One region of the Chryseobacterium sp. sg2396 genome, then DNA from elsewhere that is predicted to be linked to it. Evidence: riboswitches for the same ligand, from Rfam matches in the RefSeq annotation. Region 1 holds a riboswitch; each other region holds the start of a gene.
The links. Region 1 has a riboswitch for cobalamin ahead of ACED20_RS17885 (TonB-dependent receptor plug domain-containing protein). Riboswitches for the same ligand answer to the same signal wherever they lie in the genome.
Positions count from the first base shown of each region.

Region 2: linked by a shared signal. The riboswitch ahead of ACED20_RS12695 (acyl-CoA thioesterase) and the one ahead of ACED20_RS17885 (TonB-dependent receptor plug domain-containing protein) in region 1 are both predicted to bind cobalamin.
Region 3: linked by a shared signal. The riboswitch ahead of metE (5-methyltetrahydropteroyltriglutamate--homocysteine S-methyltransferase) and the one ahead of ACED20_RS17885 (TonB-dependent receptor plug domain-containing protein) in region 1 are both predicted to bind cobalamin.

Region 1 covers NZ_JBHGAQ010000019.1:81,361-85,911, forward strand. The annotation lists gene ACED20_RS17880 (hypothetical protein) at 43-1,119, opposite strand; gene ACED20_RS17885 (TonB-dependent receptor plug domain-containing protein) at 1,130-2,959, opposite strand; cobalamin riboswitch at 2,991-3,167, opposite strand; gene cdd (cytidine deaminase) at 3,635-4,117, opposite strand; gene namA (NADPH dehydrogenase NamA) at 4,221-4,551, shown strand, end outside.
Region 2 covers NZ_JBHGAQ010000011.1:66,059-70,609, forward strand. The annotation lists gene ACED20_RS12690 (HD family hydrolase) at 10-600, shown strand; gene ACED20_RS12695 (acyl-CoA thioesterase) at 915-1,298, opposite strand; cobalamin riboswitch at 1,401-1,585, opposite strand; gene ACED20_RS12700 (hypothetical protein) at 1,648-2,448, opposite strand; gene ACED20_RS12705 (ATP-binding cassette domain-containing protein) at 2,751-3,425, opposite strand; gene ACED20_RS12710 (GEVED domain-containing protein) at 3,790-4,551, shown strand, end outside.
Region 3 covers NZ_JBHGAQ010000014.1:69,567-74,117, forward strand. The annotation lists gene nudK (GDP-mannose pyrophosphatase NudK) at 1-180, shown strand, start outside; gene ACED20_RS14960 (hypothetical protein) at 199-777, shown strand; gene ACED20_RS14965 (hypothetical protein) at 795-1,373, shown strand; cobalamin riboswitch at 1,409-1,594, shown strand; gene metE (5-methyltetrahydropteroyltriglutamate--homocysteine S-methyltransferase) at 1,939-4,245, shown strand; gene ACED20_RS14975 (hypothetical protein) at 4,430-4,551, shown strand, end outside.

The sequences.
Region 1 (4,551 bases):
ATGAAAAAAAATAATTTTTCGTATTCGAGCAGTTGTCGAATATTAATTTTTATAGAAACCGTTGGTGGCGATTCCTGTATTGAAAGAGGTTAACAATGATCCGTTGTTGGCATTGTAAACCGATACTTTACTGTCTGAAGTGAAATTCTTCGCATCGGCGATATACAGTTTTCCGTCGATTACATTGAATCCGTAAAGATTCGTTACTCCCGTTAATGAAACAAGCGCCGTTGTAGGTGGCGTTGTTGCGGTAATGCTCATCGAGTACACCTTGCTGTAGTCTACGAAATAAAATTTATCCGAATCGATTTTCAGCTTCTGAACCTGGGGAATTGCAGCCAGCGTAGTTGTCTGGTAAGCTCCGGTCGCGGTATTGATCTTATAAATATAAGAAGCGGTATCATTAGAAGTAAGTACGTACGCGGATCCGTTGTATGAAACAAGATCCCTGATGATCGCTCCGTTGTTCGGTAAGCTTACCGTAGCAGAAACCGAGTTGCTGGAAGGATTGATGATCGTGATGGTGTTTCCTGTCGGATGGCTTGCATACGGTGGTGTAGAATCATAGTAAATACCATCGGTTTGTACCACGATATTTCCTCCGGCTTCCACAACTTTTTCCGAATAACGGTCGAAATTGATGCTTTTTACAAAAGTATTATCACTGGTATTGTAAACATTAATTTTCTTTACCGATCCGAAGTTATTGTTCGTTACGTAATACTGGCTTCCTGAAAACGCGATGTATCTAGGATTATCAAGGTTGGCAGTAACGGTAGCCTGCTTTTTAAAACTAAGCCTGTTTACAATCTCGATCTTGTTGGGTACGTTCATCACAAGGTAAGCATTGTCTCCTCTGAAGCCGATGGTTTGCAGGACATTTCCTAAAATTTCCTTGTTATTGTTTTGGGCATAAATTCCGTTTTGCATAACCGTGAGATCGTTGCTTACATACGAAACATCAGAAGTTGGTGTGGTGAACCCTCCTTCATTGGCAATGATAATACCGTTGGCATAATCCTGCTTTTGTGTTTCCATTACAATTTCATCATCGCTACAGGCAATGTTGAACAACAGCGCTGAAGCAAATGCAAGAGATAAAATTTTTCTGATTTTCATTTATTTTTATTTAAAAATTAATATTCAAATAGACGCTGTAATTCCTTTTGGGCAGCGGATAGAAAGCAGTAGTCTGATAGATTTCATTAAAAATATTGTTCACCTTGCCACCGATTGTATAATTCTTCAGGAAGGTTCCCGAGATTCCTGCATTCATTACAAAATACGGTTCGATGGCCGTACTTCTTTTTTCTTCACTGTCGGCATAGGTAAGTCCGTTGTACATCCCCTGGACATATATTTTCAGGAAAGAATAGCGGTAATCGATATTTCCGAAAAACTTATGGAGCGGAACATACATCATCTGTTTACCCGTCTCCACATTGGTGGATTTCGTGTAAGAATATCCGAGATTCGACCTCAGGCTATGTTTCCCGAATTTTCTTTCATATTCAATTTGAGATTCCAGGCCGTAGGACTGCACTTTATATGTATTTACCGGCGAATAATTCCCCATACTGGTAGGGATCCAGGTGATCATATCGGTGATCCTGATGTAGTAAGGTGTCAGCATAAGCTTTACCCCGGCGATGGTAAACTGGTTTTTAAGGTCAAACTGATAAGCTGTTTCAGGTTTCAGGTTCATATTTCCGCCGGGCTGCCAATACAGGTCGTTAAAAGATGGGTATCTGAAATTTTTAGCGGTATTCAGGTTAAGGTTATACCATTTTGTAAGATTCCAGTTTCCCGAAAACGAGAGCAGGACCGGTGAACTATAATCCTCAACGAAATCCTTTTTGATTCCCGCTTCAAAACGTAAATCTTCTGTTGCGAAATACCGCAGCAATCCGGCTAACGAACCTACCTTCCGGCTGACCTCTTTAATGCCGCTCATATAACCTTCTCCTTTGTTTACCTGGAATTCTCCAATGATGTTGAGATTCCATTTCGGACTCAGAAAATAATTAAAATCGTTCTTCAGGATATAATTTTTACCTGTTCCGCCACTGCTTTTGGGGTTGCTGATGTTGTCGAAATACTGGAAGTTTTCTTCCGTATAGGCAGCCCTGAAAACATTATTCAGCTTAGGAGCATTCCAGTCCCAGACCAGAAGGCTTCTTACATTCTGGGTTTCATATTTGGTTTTGGTCTGGCTGTCGAAAAATACAGGAAAATGCTGGTCTCCGTTGAAAAATTCGGAAATCCATGAAACCTGGTGATGTGGAGCAATTTTATAGGCTGCTGCAAAATTGAAGTTCGTATTGGAATATTCCCCGTTTAGGTTGATATAATTTCGGGATTCCTTCACCTCATAATCATTTTCGCTCACCGAGTAATTCCCCGAAAATTTAAAGCTGAATTTCTTGTTTGAAAAAGAAGCTTTTGCAAAGTTATTATAAGTGCCAAAAGAGGCGGCTTCGGAAAAAAGGGAAGCATGAAAACCTTTATTAAAATCAAGGCTGTTGTTGAGATGTACTGTTCCCCCGATGGCTCCGCTTCCATAAATAACGCCCACACTTCCTGCTTTTACATCAAGCTGGTCGAATCCCATCGACGGAATATTATTCACATCTCCTTGTCCCAGAAACTGAGAATTGATGTTAATACCATTCCAGACAAAAGCGGTGTGGCCTGCCCCGGTTCCCCGGAAGGAAGGCGAAGAAACTGCGCCCCGTCCGTTTTCTTTGATGTAGACCGGCGATTGAAAACGTAATATCTCGGAAAGATTCGCTGAGTTTTTTTTTGCGTCTTCCGGACTGATGCTGTTCACTTTATGGAAAAGCTTCACTTTGCTCATCTGGTTATCGAAAACATACACCGTATCGATGGTTTTCTCCTGCCCGAAAAGAAAACAACCGTAAGACGAAAACAGCAGTACTAGAGATCTTTTTATATCCATTCTTTTTTTGCCTTTCCTCCGAAGACAATTATTTAAAAAATTAGATTCTGGCAGGTCTCCTGACTTTCGCTTTCTACACCTTCCCGTTTGCACAGTGGTTTGTCGTAGAAATCTTTTGCGCGATCTACAGTTGCGGGGACAGTTCGGGATTTTCGCCCGATTCCCTTTTCATTCCAAATGATTGGAAACCAAAATTTTTGCAAAGATAAACTTATTCACCGGAAAAGCAAATTCCGAAACCGAATAACCCCGAACTGTGGTATGGCCACTATAAAAACTATAAGCAATTATAAATAAAAAACCTGCCATAAGTAAGCCTTCTCCAAATTCCCGTCTATTTCCTCACTCGTTCTTAAACCCTCAAACTTAAAACCTTTTAAAATATCAGGAGCTGTTTCCCGCTATCCGCTGTATCTTTTGGGTCACAACCTCTGCTCTGCTCCATCCGCAACCCAAAAGGATGCCGCTTCTATCGGGGCTAAAAACCATAAAAGAATATCTTGACGACCTTCAGCTACTATCGGAACATCAGTTTTATCAGGATAAAAAAAATAACAAGAAAAATATGCGCAAACACTCCCCTCCGAGCTGGAGGGGCGGATCAATTTTCAAAGAAAATTGAGACGGGGTGGTCTGGAAAGTATAGCTGGTTGAAGTAGAAAAATGGATAAGACCTTACAGGAAAGTAGCATCAAAATAAAACGGCAGCAGATCCTTGATCGCATGTACTTTCACCACTTCCTCATTCATGCTCGAAAAATAAAGATCGATATTTTCATGTTGTTTGGTTTCATACTCCATCAGGCTTTGCCGGCAGGCACCGCAAGGAGGGATCGGCGGATTTTTCTCATGGAATTCTTTCGGTCCGCCAACCACGAAGATCTTTTTGATTTTCACATCCGGAAAATTGGCGGCGATCCAGAACAAAGCCGTTCTTTCCGCACAAAGGCCGGACGGATAAGCCGCATTTTCCTGGTTGTTTCCCGAATAGATTTCCCCGTTTTCCAGCAGGACGGAACAACCTACCAGGAAATTGGAGTAGGGAGCATACGCATTTTCGCGCGCTTCTTTGGCTTTTCCGAATAATTTTTTTTCAATATCGTTCAGCTCGGTGCTATTCTTAAAATACTCGTAACTGATCTGAGTTTCTTTTTTCATATATTGTGGATTAAAAAAAGGGGGATAAAAGTACTTCTTTTTCATGAGCTGGGCAATATAGGCCTGTTCTTTGCAACTTTCAATTTTTTAAAACCAAATTAAAATGTTATATACTCCAATTAAATTCAGAAATGTTGAGTTGAAAAACCGTTGGGTGATGTCGCCCATGTGTATGTATTCCTGTGAAAACGGGCTGGCCAATGACTTCCATTTTGTACATTACGGCAGCCGTGCGCAGGGCGGAACGGGTTTAATTATTCTGGAGGCTACCGGAGTAGAACCCCGCGGAAGAATTACCAACCACTGTATGGGAATCTGGACGGATGAACAGGCAGAGAAGCTTCAGAAAATCGTAGAATTTGTTCACAGCCATTCGGAAAGTAAAATAGGAATCCAGCTGGCCCATTCCGGAAGAAAAGGTTCTACCTGGAACA
Region 2 (4,551 bases), on a different contig from region 1:
AAAACAGCAATGAAGATCCAGAAAGAAATCGACTTTATCCTGGCGGTGGACGCCCTGAAAAATGTACAGCGGAGAAATTACAATGCCGACGATTCAAGAAGGGAAAATACAGCAGAACATTCCTGGCAGATTATTATTTTGGCCCAAATTCTTTTTCCGTATGCTAAAAACCGAGCAGATATCGATTTGCTGAGGGTGATCCGCATGCTGTCCATTCATGACCTGGTGGAAATTGAAGCAGGGGATACTTTTATATTTGACGAAGCGGCGATGGTCGGGAAATTTGAACGGGAAAAAATTTCAGCCCAGAAGATTTTCGGTATTCTGGATGAACCGTTGCGGTCCGAATTTTTTAACCTTTGGCTTGAATTTGAAGAAGAGCAGACGCCGGATGCCATTTTTGCCTGTGCGATCGACCGCATTATGCCTTTTATCCTGAATTCGCATACCTCGGGAAAGAGCTGGACTGAAGCGGGTATAACGGAAAAACAGATCCGGAATATGCTGGAAAATGCCATTAGCCGGGCATCTGATGAATTGGGAGAAGCGTTCCAGCTGCTACTGATTAAAAACCTGGAAACAGAGAAGGTGCTGAAATAAAGTAAACCTGAAATAGAAGCCTGTTTAAAAGGTTGGACGATGGAAGCTGGAGGCTGGAGGTTTTTTCAATTGGCATATCGATAACAGTCTGAAATATCAAATGATCTGCGTAAGGGATAAAATTAGTTAAAATCCTGATCATTTTTTTTCTTTTTTAAATCAGTGAAAATAAATTATATATTATCGAATTTACATTGAAATATCCAGGTTTTGCAGATTCATAAAATAAAAATCGGCGGGCAAAGCCCGCCGAAACTGATTAAAAAAACAATGAGAAGTATGAGTTCCGGCGAACTTTGGTCGCCGGAACCTGTTTATAGGATTTGGATCGGTTTCTTGAATTCATCAATGGCGACAAAAGTAAAATCACCTACGATGGCCTTTTCCCTTTCGTAGGAATACATCTGCTCGGTATAGATTTCCACATTTACTTTCAGGCTGGTTTTTCCTACATGAACTACCTTTCCGATCAGTTCCACAATGGTCCCGGCAGGAATCGACCTTTTGAAATCGATCTTGTCACTGCTTACGGTCACCACGCGTTTTCTGGCAAAGCGGGTGGCTGCAATAAAGGCTACTTCGTCCATCAGCTGCATGGCCGTACCTCCGAAAAGCGTATCGTAATGATTGGTTGTATTGGGAAAAACCGCTTTGAAAATTCGGGTTTCGGACTTTTCAATTCTTTCTTCTGTCGTCATATTTCATTATTAATTAAAGCGAAATGAAATAGATAACATAACAGCAGAGCAGAGATGGGAATCTCCGTTGTCCGTCTGGTCAATAAACTTCAAATCGCGAAAGTTTTATGGTAAAGAAAAGGCAGGTCTCCTGACTTGTAACATCTTTATTTCCTTCCCATCCGTTGCTCCGGACAGTGGATCATTAATAAAGACTGCAGTTACTTACAGTTGCGCGACAGTTCGTGATTTTCACACGATTCCCTTTTAATCTGCGGTTAAGCAGAACCGGTTTCCTGGAAAGTTCAAAATACAGCTATTAGGCCGATAGAAAGACTTTCCGATGACAAAAGTAATGATTATTGATGAATTATTCAGGATTTTTGAAAATGATCTGGCTTTCGGCCTTTCCCTGCTTAATGGTCCAGATCGTGGTATAACGGTTCTGTCCGGAACCATTGATCATATAAAGGAAAATATGGTCGTTGTCGATGGCCGTTACGCCCACATTATTGAAATCCATGGTTGGCTGGAACATATTCTTGATGGCATCCCTTACGAAAACGGAGCCCCGTCCCGGCTGCTGAACCCGTACGGATTTAATTTCGGTTAGGTCTTCAGGAAGTTCTTTTCCTACGCCCCATGCTTTTACCTTATCCACTTTAAGGATATTTCCTTCCGCATCTTTCTCCTGCTTTTTTATCTTTGCATAAGAAGGGTAGACATCGATAATAACTTTGGTCCGTTGATTTCCCGGAATTTTCGGATTGGAATCATCGGTAAAGATCAGAGATTTCCCGTTCTTGGATTTGGAGGGGGTAAATTGTGGAAGCTTGTCTACGAAAACCACCCGGTTTTTATTCACCATGCCTTCTTTGGTAATGCTGTCATACCGTACGAAAGGTTTTTCGGTGTCTTCTCTTTCAGGATATTTGATCCAGATCCACTCGGTTTCTCCCGGAGCCGGCTTTTCGTAAATAAACACATCACCCGTCTTCATGCGGATCTTATCGACGATTTTCCGGTAATCATCTTTATGGACCCGTACCATAGCATAGCCTTCTTCAGCTTTTACCACCCCGAAAGGAACTTTGTTCTGGCCTTTGGCAAAAGCCACGGAAAAAATACTGAAAACGGATATATACAATGCTTTAGATACGGAAATCATCATGAAATTTTTTAATAGTCCAAATATATAAATTAAACTTGTTTAAACTTTTTATTCCACCACAAAAGTCACAAAAGATTTAGATTTTATTTGAAATTAAATGCTGCAAAGGATTAAAAAAATATGCAGCCGTTTGAAAATTTTTGATTTTTAATGATGAGAATACTATTCAAAAGTCTGCGTTTTGTTATTTTAATAAAAAAGCTAGATCATTCGATATCCAGGAACGTCAGCCAGTATGCTGACCAGATCAGCTTCCGGTATCCCGCATTCTTCCAGCCTGTTACCTGATTCCCACCGCAGATTTATTTTACTTGAATACTACTTTCGGGCAGATAATAATGCCGCTGTAATTCATTTAAGTCTTTAATTCGCTTCAAAGAGCCATCGTGAAGAACGTAAATGTCGTCTGAAATCTCTATCAAATTCTGCACATCAAAATCTGAAATGATAAATCCTTTTTCTTTGGATCTTTCTTTTATCATTTTCATTACTTTTTCGGTGAAGATGGGAGAGAGGCCGCTGTAGGGCTGGTCCAGCAGGATAAATTCGGCTTCGGAATGGATGACCGTCATTACTTCCGCCAGTTTTCTTTCGCCACCGGAAAGATTTCTTACGGTCCTGTTCAGGAATGGCCGGAGGAGATCATCACTAAAAAGTTTTCTGGTATTTTCCGGGTTACAGAACAAAGGAATCAGTTCTTTAATTTTAATATGCTTCGGGAACATTGGGCTTTGTGGAAGATAGGCGATCTTATTTCGTCTGTCCGATTGCTTCGTCAGCACCTGTTCGTTGTATTTGATAAATTGAGAATCTCCTTTCATAGTTCCGAAAATAATTTGAAGTAAAGTGGATTTCCCCGAACCGATTCGTCCCAATAAGGCCGTAATATTTCCTGTTTCACAACTTAGGCAGACATCCTGTAAAATTTTCTTTGAACCAAAGGATTTTGTAATTCTGTCGATATGTAATTTATTCATAAAAATTTAGAGATCAGATTAATAACAAAACCGATTGAAACGGTAGTGATCCAAAGAAACGATTTTGAAAAACCGAAATTGGCAAAGAACACGTACTCATTTCTAAATCTCAGTTCATAAATTAAAAAATGAAAAACAGGGAAAATAATAAGGAAGCAGAATCCGAAATTACCGATGTTGAACCCCGTCTGAAAAGCTAAAAGCAATGAAAACAATACGGCCGGAATGAGCAATTTTATATAAAAGATCCAAAGGATTTTTAGCATTTTAATCATATTTCAAATATAATAAAGATAAGTTTTTGATTTAATTCATTATCTTTAGCTTACTTAATAACTTTTGAAAACAATCTTAACCATTAAATATGATAAAACAATTACTTTTTTTCTTTATTTTTCTCTCAGGAATTTCATTTTTTCAAAGCAAAAATGTACCGGCGCGAGATCCCGGCTACTGCTATCTTTGTGATACGGTGCCCGCGAATGTACAGGTTTCCAATATCACCATGACTTCCGGAACGGTAACCTGGACCACCGATCTGACTGCAACTTCTTATATGATAAGATTCAGGATGTATCCGGCTTCTCCGTGGGTCAACGTTGCGCAGATTTTTGTTAACTCCTTTACAATAACCGCTTTATCACCGTGTACTACCTATGAAGTGCAGGTAGCAAAAGTATGCTCCGGTTCTCCCACGACAAGTGCGTGGTCCGAATCCGTATTTTTTACCACTTTATACATGAATTATTGCGCCGCATCTTCATTAAATGCTAATGTAGCTTATATTTCAAATGTAACGGTAACCCCTGCAGGAAGCGGTCTTTCTCCGATGGTAAGCAGTTCCGGGACTTCAAATTATACGGATTACCGGCCCGATCCTACTCGAAAAGTGCGGCTGATGATCGGCAGTACGGGAAACCAGATTTCCGTTTCCAAAACGTGGATAGGATCTCCGAATCCTGTTTACGTAAGGGCGTGGATCGATTTTAACGGTGATGGGGTGTTTGATTCATCGGAAATGATGCTTTCTTCGGGTTCTTCCGCTTCATCTACCGCAACGTCAACATTTGCCGTTCCTGCAACGGCTTATCAGACAGGAACAACCTGCGGGGTAGACATGAGGGTA
Region 3 (4,551 bases), on a different contig from region 1:
GCAGAATATACCACAGAGATGAAGACCGGTGAAGGCGGTGGCCTGGATGATGAAGGGGAAAATATTGAAGTTCTGGAACTTGATTTTGAAATAGCCCTCGAAATGATTGATTCAGGGGAGATCAAAGATGCCAAAACAATAATGCTGTTGCAGCATATCAGAATAAAATCGATTTTATAAAAAATTAAAGGTAAAAAGATGAAACCACTATATACCGCAGGTTTATGTTTACTGCTATCAGCCCCTGTTTACGCACAGAAAACCGATAAGCCGGGTCCGAAAGACAAAGCCGTCATTGAACATTTTAAAAACGGTTACAAAAAGAAGAATTACAGGAAATTCGACGGAAAAATAACGCTGAACGATAAGCAGATCTTGTTCGACAATAAGATTGTTTTCTATGATCCTTCCGATAAAATTACAACTCTTCTTTTAAAAGAAGGACTGGTTTATCCTCAGATACTTACCGAATATCAGGTTGATAAATTTGAAAATGAAGACAGCGACAGAACCCAAAAAAGATTCGCAAAGCTTCAGAAAAACTGGAAAGACGCTTTTGAGGTGAATAACATCAGGCTCAGCGGCGGAACGGAGCTTGCTTTTTTAAGCAATGACCCGACCATACGCAGATTCAAGGTAGTCTGCAAGGATCCGAAGTTTCCGAACCTGATGATCTATTATTTTGAACTGACCGATAAGAAGGCAGATAAAAACACTCCTACAGAAGACTTTATAAGAAATGCGAAGCTGACGCATATTTTTCAGCGGACAGAGTAAACTGCATTTTCATTTTAATGAAAAATTCTACGATTTCCGATTATTTCAACACCATCTGCGAATTCCGGCAGGCTCATCCTGTTGTAAAATGCCAGCCGCTGCGTACCAACGATCCCGGCATAATGACCGTCAGGGAGGCGTTGAACGGACTGAAAGAAATTCTTGAAAACAAGTACGAAAAATTTAAAGGCATGGCATTATCAGCAGAAATTTCACGTGGTATTACCAATTTACCCCATGTTCTCTATGCCTGCATTCTCCCGCCCGGCCAGTTGGTTCCGAACGGAATTTATACCGTAATCTGTTTTGATCTATTGGGTAGAGGTGCGCTGGTGGGCTGTGTGGAGTCCAAAGTTACCTCTAAAGGACTGGTTACCGTACAACGGAAAAAGAAACCCGGACTTTTACCGATCGATGTCGATGGTGCGAGCGAACGCACGAAATACAACAATGTATTTGTCAATCCCAAAGAATTTTATTATCCGCTGGAAAACAGCGAAATGCTGGAACGGCATATCGCGGAGTCGCTGGGATTGGCATTATCCCTGTTAACGCTATCTATTAGTACTAAAGCATTGACAGAGGTTAAAAAATAATTCCTACATTTGTTCCGAAAATAGTTCTTTAACATCCTTCATCAAACGGAAAAGGTTTTACGTAAAGTAGATTAATAGGGAATCGTGTGAGAATCACGAGCTGTCGCGCAACTGTAAGTAATACCCCAAAGGTTTTTGTCCGAGTATATCCACTGTGCAAACGGGAAGGATGACAGAAACTGTTACAAGTCAGGAGACCTGCCTGTTCCGAATTGACAATGCTCTCGCGGTTCGGAGTTTTTTAGTCACACAGATGATACTGTTGAACGTATGGAGTTAAAATCCTATTAGCGTTTACATTAATCTCTTTATATATACGTGAAAACGGTTAGACAGTCTTTGAAAGTCATACTTTTAAATATGTTTCCAAAAGTCACCGATTTTTATTTGGAGGTTTCAATGAAACGTATCAGTAATAGTAAAATTTAAATCAACTTCCTTTTTTAATGGAAAAATTACGTCTTTACGGTATCTTATTGCATTTCTAACCACTCCTTTCCGAAAGCATTGCGAAGCATCTGGAGAGCTTTTAAAATTATTGTTTCATTTAAAAGTTTTTAAGAACATGCAAACGCACATTCTTGGCTATCCGCGTATTGGTAGCAACAGAGAACTCAAAAAAGCCTGCGAGCAGTATTGGACAGGCAAAACCGATCTTAACCATCTTTTGGAGACCGGAAAAATCATCAAAAACAATCATTGGAAACTTCAGCAGGAGGCAGGCATCGACCTTATCCCCTGCAATGACTTTTCGTATTACGACCAGGTACTGGACATGACCCTTACCGTGGGCGCGATTCCGGAGCGGTACAGGCAACTGGCCGTCCAAAAGCAGGAGACCGATCTTTATTTTGCCATGGCCAGAGGATTCCAGCAGGAAGGCCTGGATATTACCGCAATGGAAATGACGAAATGGTTTGATACCAATTATCATTACATCGTTCCTGAATTTCAGAAAGACCAGGAATTCAGTCTGTTTTCAGACAAAATCATCCAGGAATTCATCAACGCAAAAGAAACGGGAATTCGTGCAAAACCGGTAATAATCGGTCCGGTAACCTATCTTTTGCTGGGAAAAGAAAAAGAAGGAGGTTTTGATAAACTGGATTTAATACGGAACCTTCTTCCTGTTTATCTTCAGATTTTAAAGGAACTGGAAAACCATGGCGCGGAATACATTCAGTTTGATGAGCCGTTTCTGGCACTGGATTTAAGTGGAAAAGCAAAAGAAGCTTACGGATTTGTCTATGCTGAAATCAGGAAACAATTTCCAAATCTCAAATTCATCGTTGCTACTTATTTTGAAGGATTGAAAGACAATCTTTCCCTGGCAGCCGCACTTCCCGTAAACATGCTGCACATCGATCTCGTAAGATGCCCGGAACAGCTGGACAAAGCTTTAAATACGATTCCCGAAACCCTCAGCCTTTCACTTGGAATTGTTGACGGTAGGAATATCTGGAAAAATGATTTTGAGAAATCTTTATCTTTCATTGAAAAAGCGGTACGGAAAATAGGTTCTGAACGGGTATTCATAGCACCATCATGTTCGCTGCTCCACGCTCCTTCCGATCTTGATCTGGAAAAAAACGAAGATATCCTTTCCGCTGAAATAAAGCAGTGGATGGCTTTTGCGAAGCAGAAAGTTCATGAAATTGTAATCTTAAAGAAATTAGCTTCAGAAAATCCGGATTATAATACTTTGCAGCAATTCGCTGAAAATAAAAAAGCCCTTGAGAACCGCAGGATATCAACCTTAATTCATAATCAGGATGTAAAAGACCGTGTTGATGTAACCACGGATGAAGATGCCAAAAGATCTTCTCCATTTAAAGCGAGAAAAAAATCCCAGCAGGATATCCTTCAGCTTCCATTGTTTCCTACGACTACGATCGGCTCGTTTCCACAGACAAAGGAAGTAAGGAACTGGAGGGCAAAATTCAAAAAAGGTAAGCTCAATGCTGAACAATATGATGCGTTACTGAAGCAGGAGACAGAAAGGACCATCCGCTGGCAGGAAGAAATCGGAATTGATGTCTTGGTTCACGGTGAATTTGAAAGAAACGATATGGTGGAATATTTTGGGGAACAGCTGGCCGGATTTGCCTTTACCCAAAACGGATGGGTACAGAGCTACGGAAGCCGCTGCGTAAAACCGCCCGTAATTTACGGAGATGTTCACCGCCCGGCTCCGATGACCGTTTATTGGTCGGAATATGCCCAGTCCCTGACAAAAAAATGGGTAAAAGGAATGCTTACCGGGCCGGTGACGATCCTTCAATGGTCTTTTGTCCGTGATGACCAGCCTCGTTCTCTGACCTGTAAACAGATCGCCCTGGCGATCCGCGATGAAGTGACCGACCTGGAAAGAGCAGGCATCAGGATTATCCAGATCGATGAACCGGCGATCCGTGAAGGGCTGCCATTAAGAGCTGCTGAATGGCAAAATTACCTTAGATGGGCCGTAGAAGCTTTCCGTATCTCCGCAAGCGGCGTGGAGGATGCCACGCAGATCCATACGCATATGTGCTATTCTGAGTTTAACGACATAATCCAGAACATTGCCGACATGGATGCGGACGTGATTACGATCGAATGCTCCCGCAGCCAGATGGAGCTCCTGAATGCTTTCGCCGATTTCAAATATCCGAATGAGATTGGTCCGGGGGTGTACGACATCCACTCACCCAGAGTCCCGTCAAAAGAAGAAATGGTGGAGCTGCTGAAAAAAGCACAGGCCGTAATTCCGGCGGAACAGCTGTGGGTAAATCCCGACTGCGGTTTGAAAACCCGCCACTGGGAAGAAACCGAAAAGGCCCTCATCGCAATGGTTGCTGCGTCAAAAGAAATGAGTGAAGTGTTTGCGTTATAAATGCTTTAATTATTGATATTTATTTCAGGAGTCTTTCGGGACTCCTGTTTTTATTTAACTTTACATTAAAGTACAATTAAATGACCGCTGAAGGTCTGGAACGATTAGCGCATGAATATTTTCATGAAAATAAATAATAGGAGGCTTTTATTCTTTCTACTTTAATTCAAATACTTAGCAGAACATGACCATCATCCCAATAGAAGATCCGAAATATGCAAATTCCGTTATAAAAAAATATCCTTTCATCATCGACAGCGGTGAAATTTCCGATAAAGAATACGGTATTCAATGCAGCTATGAAGG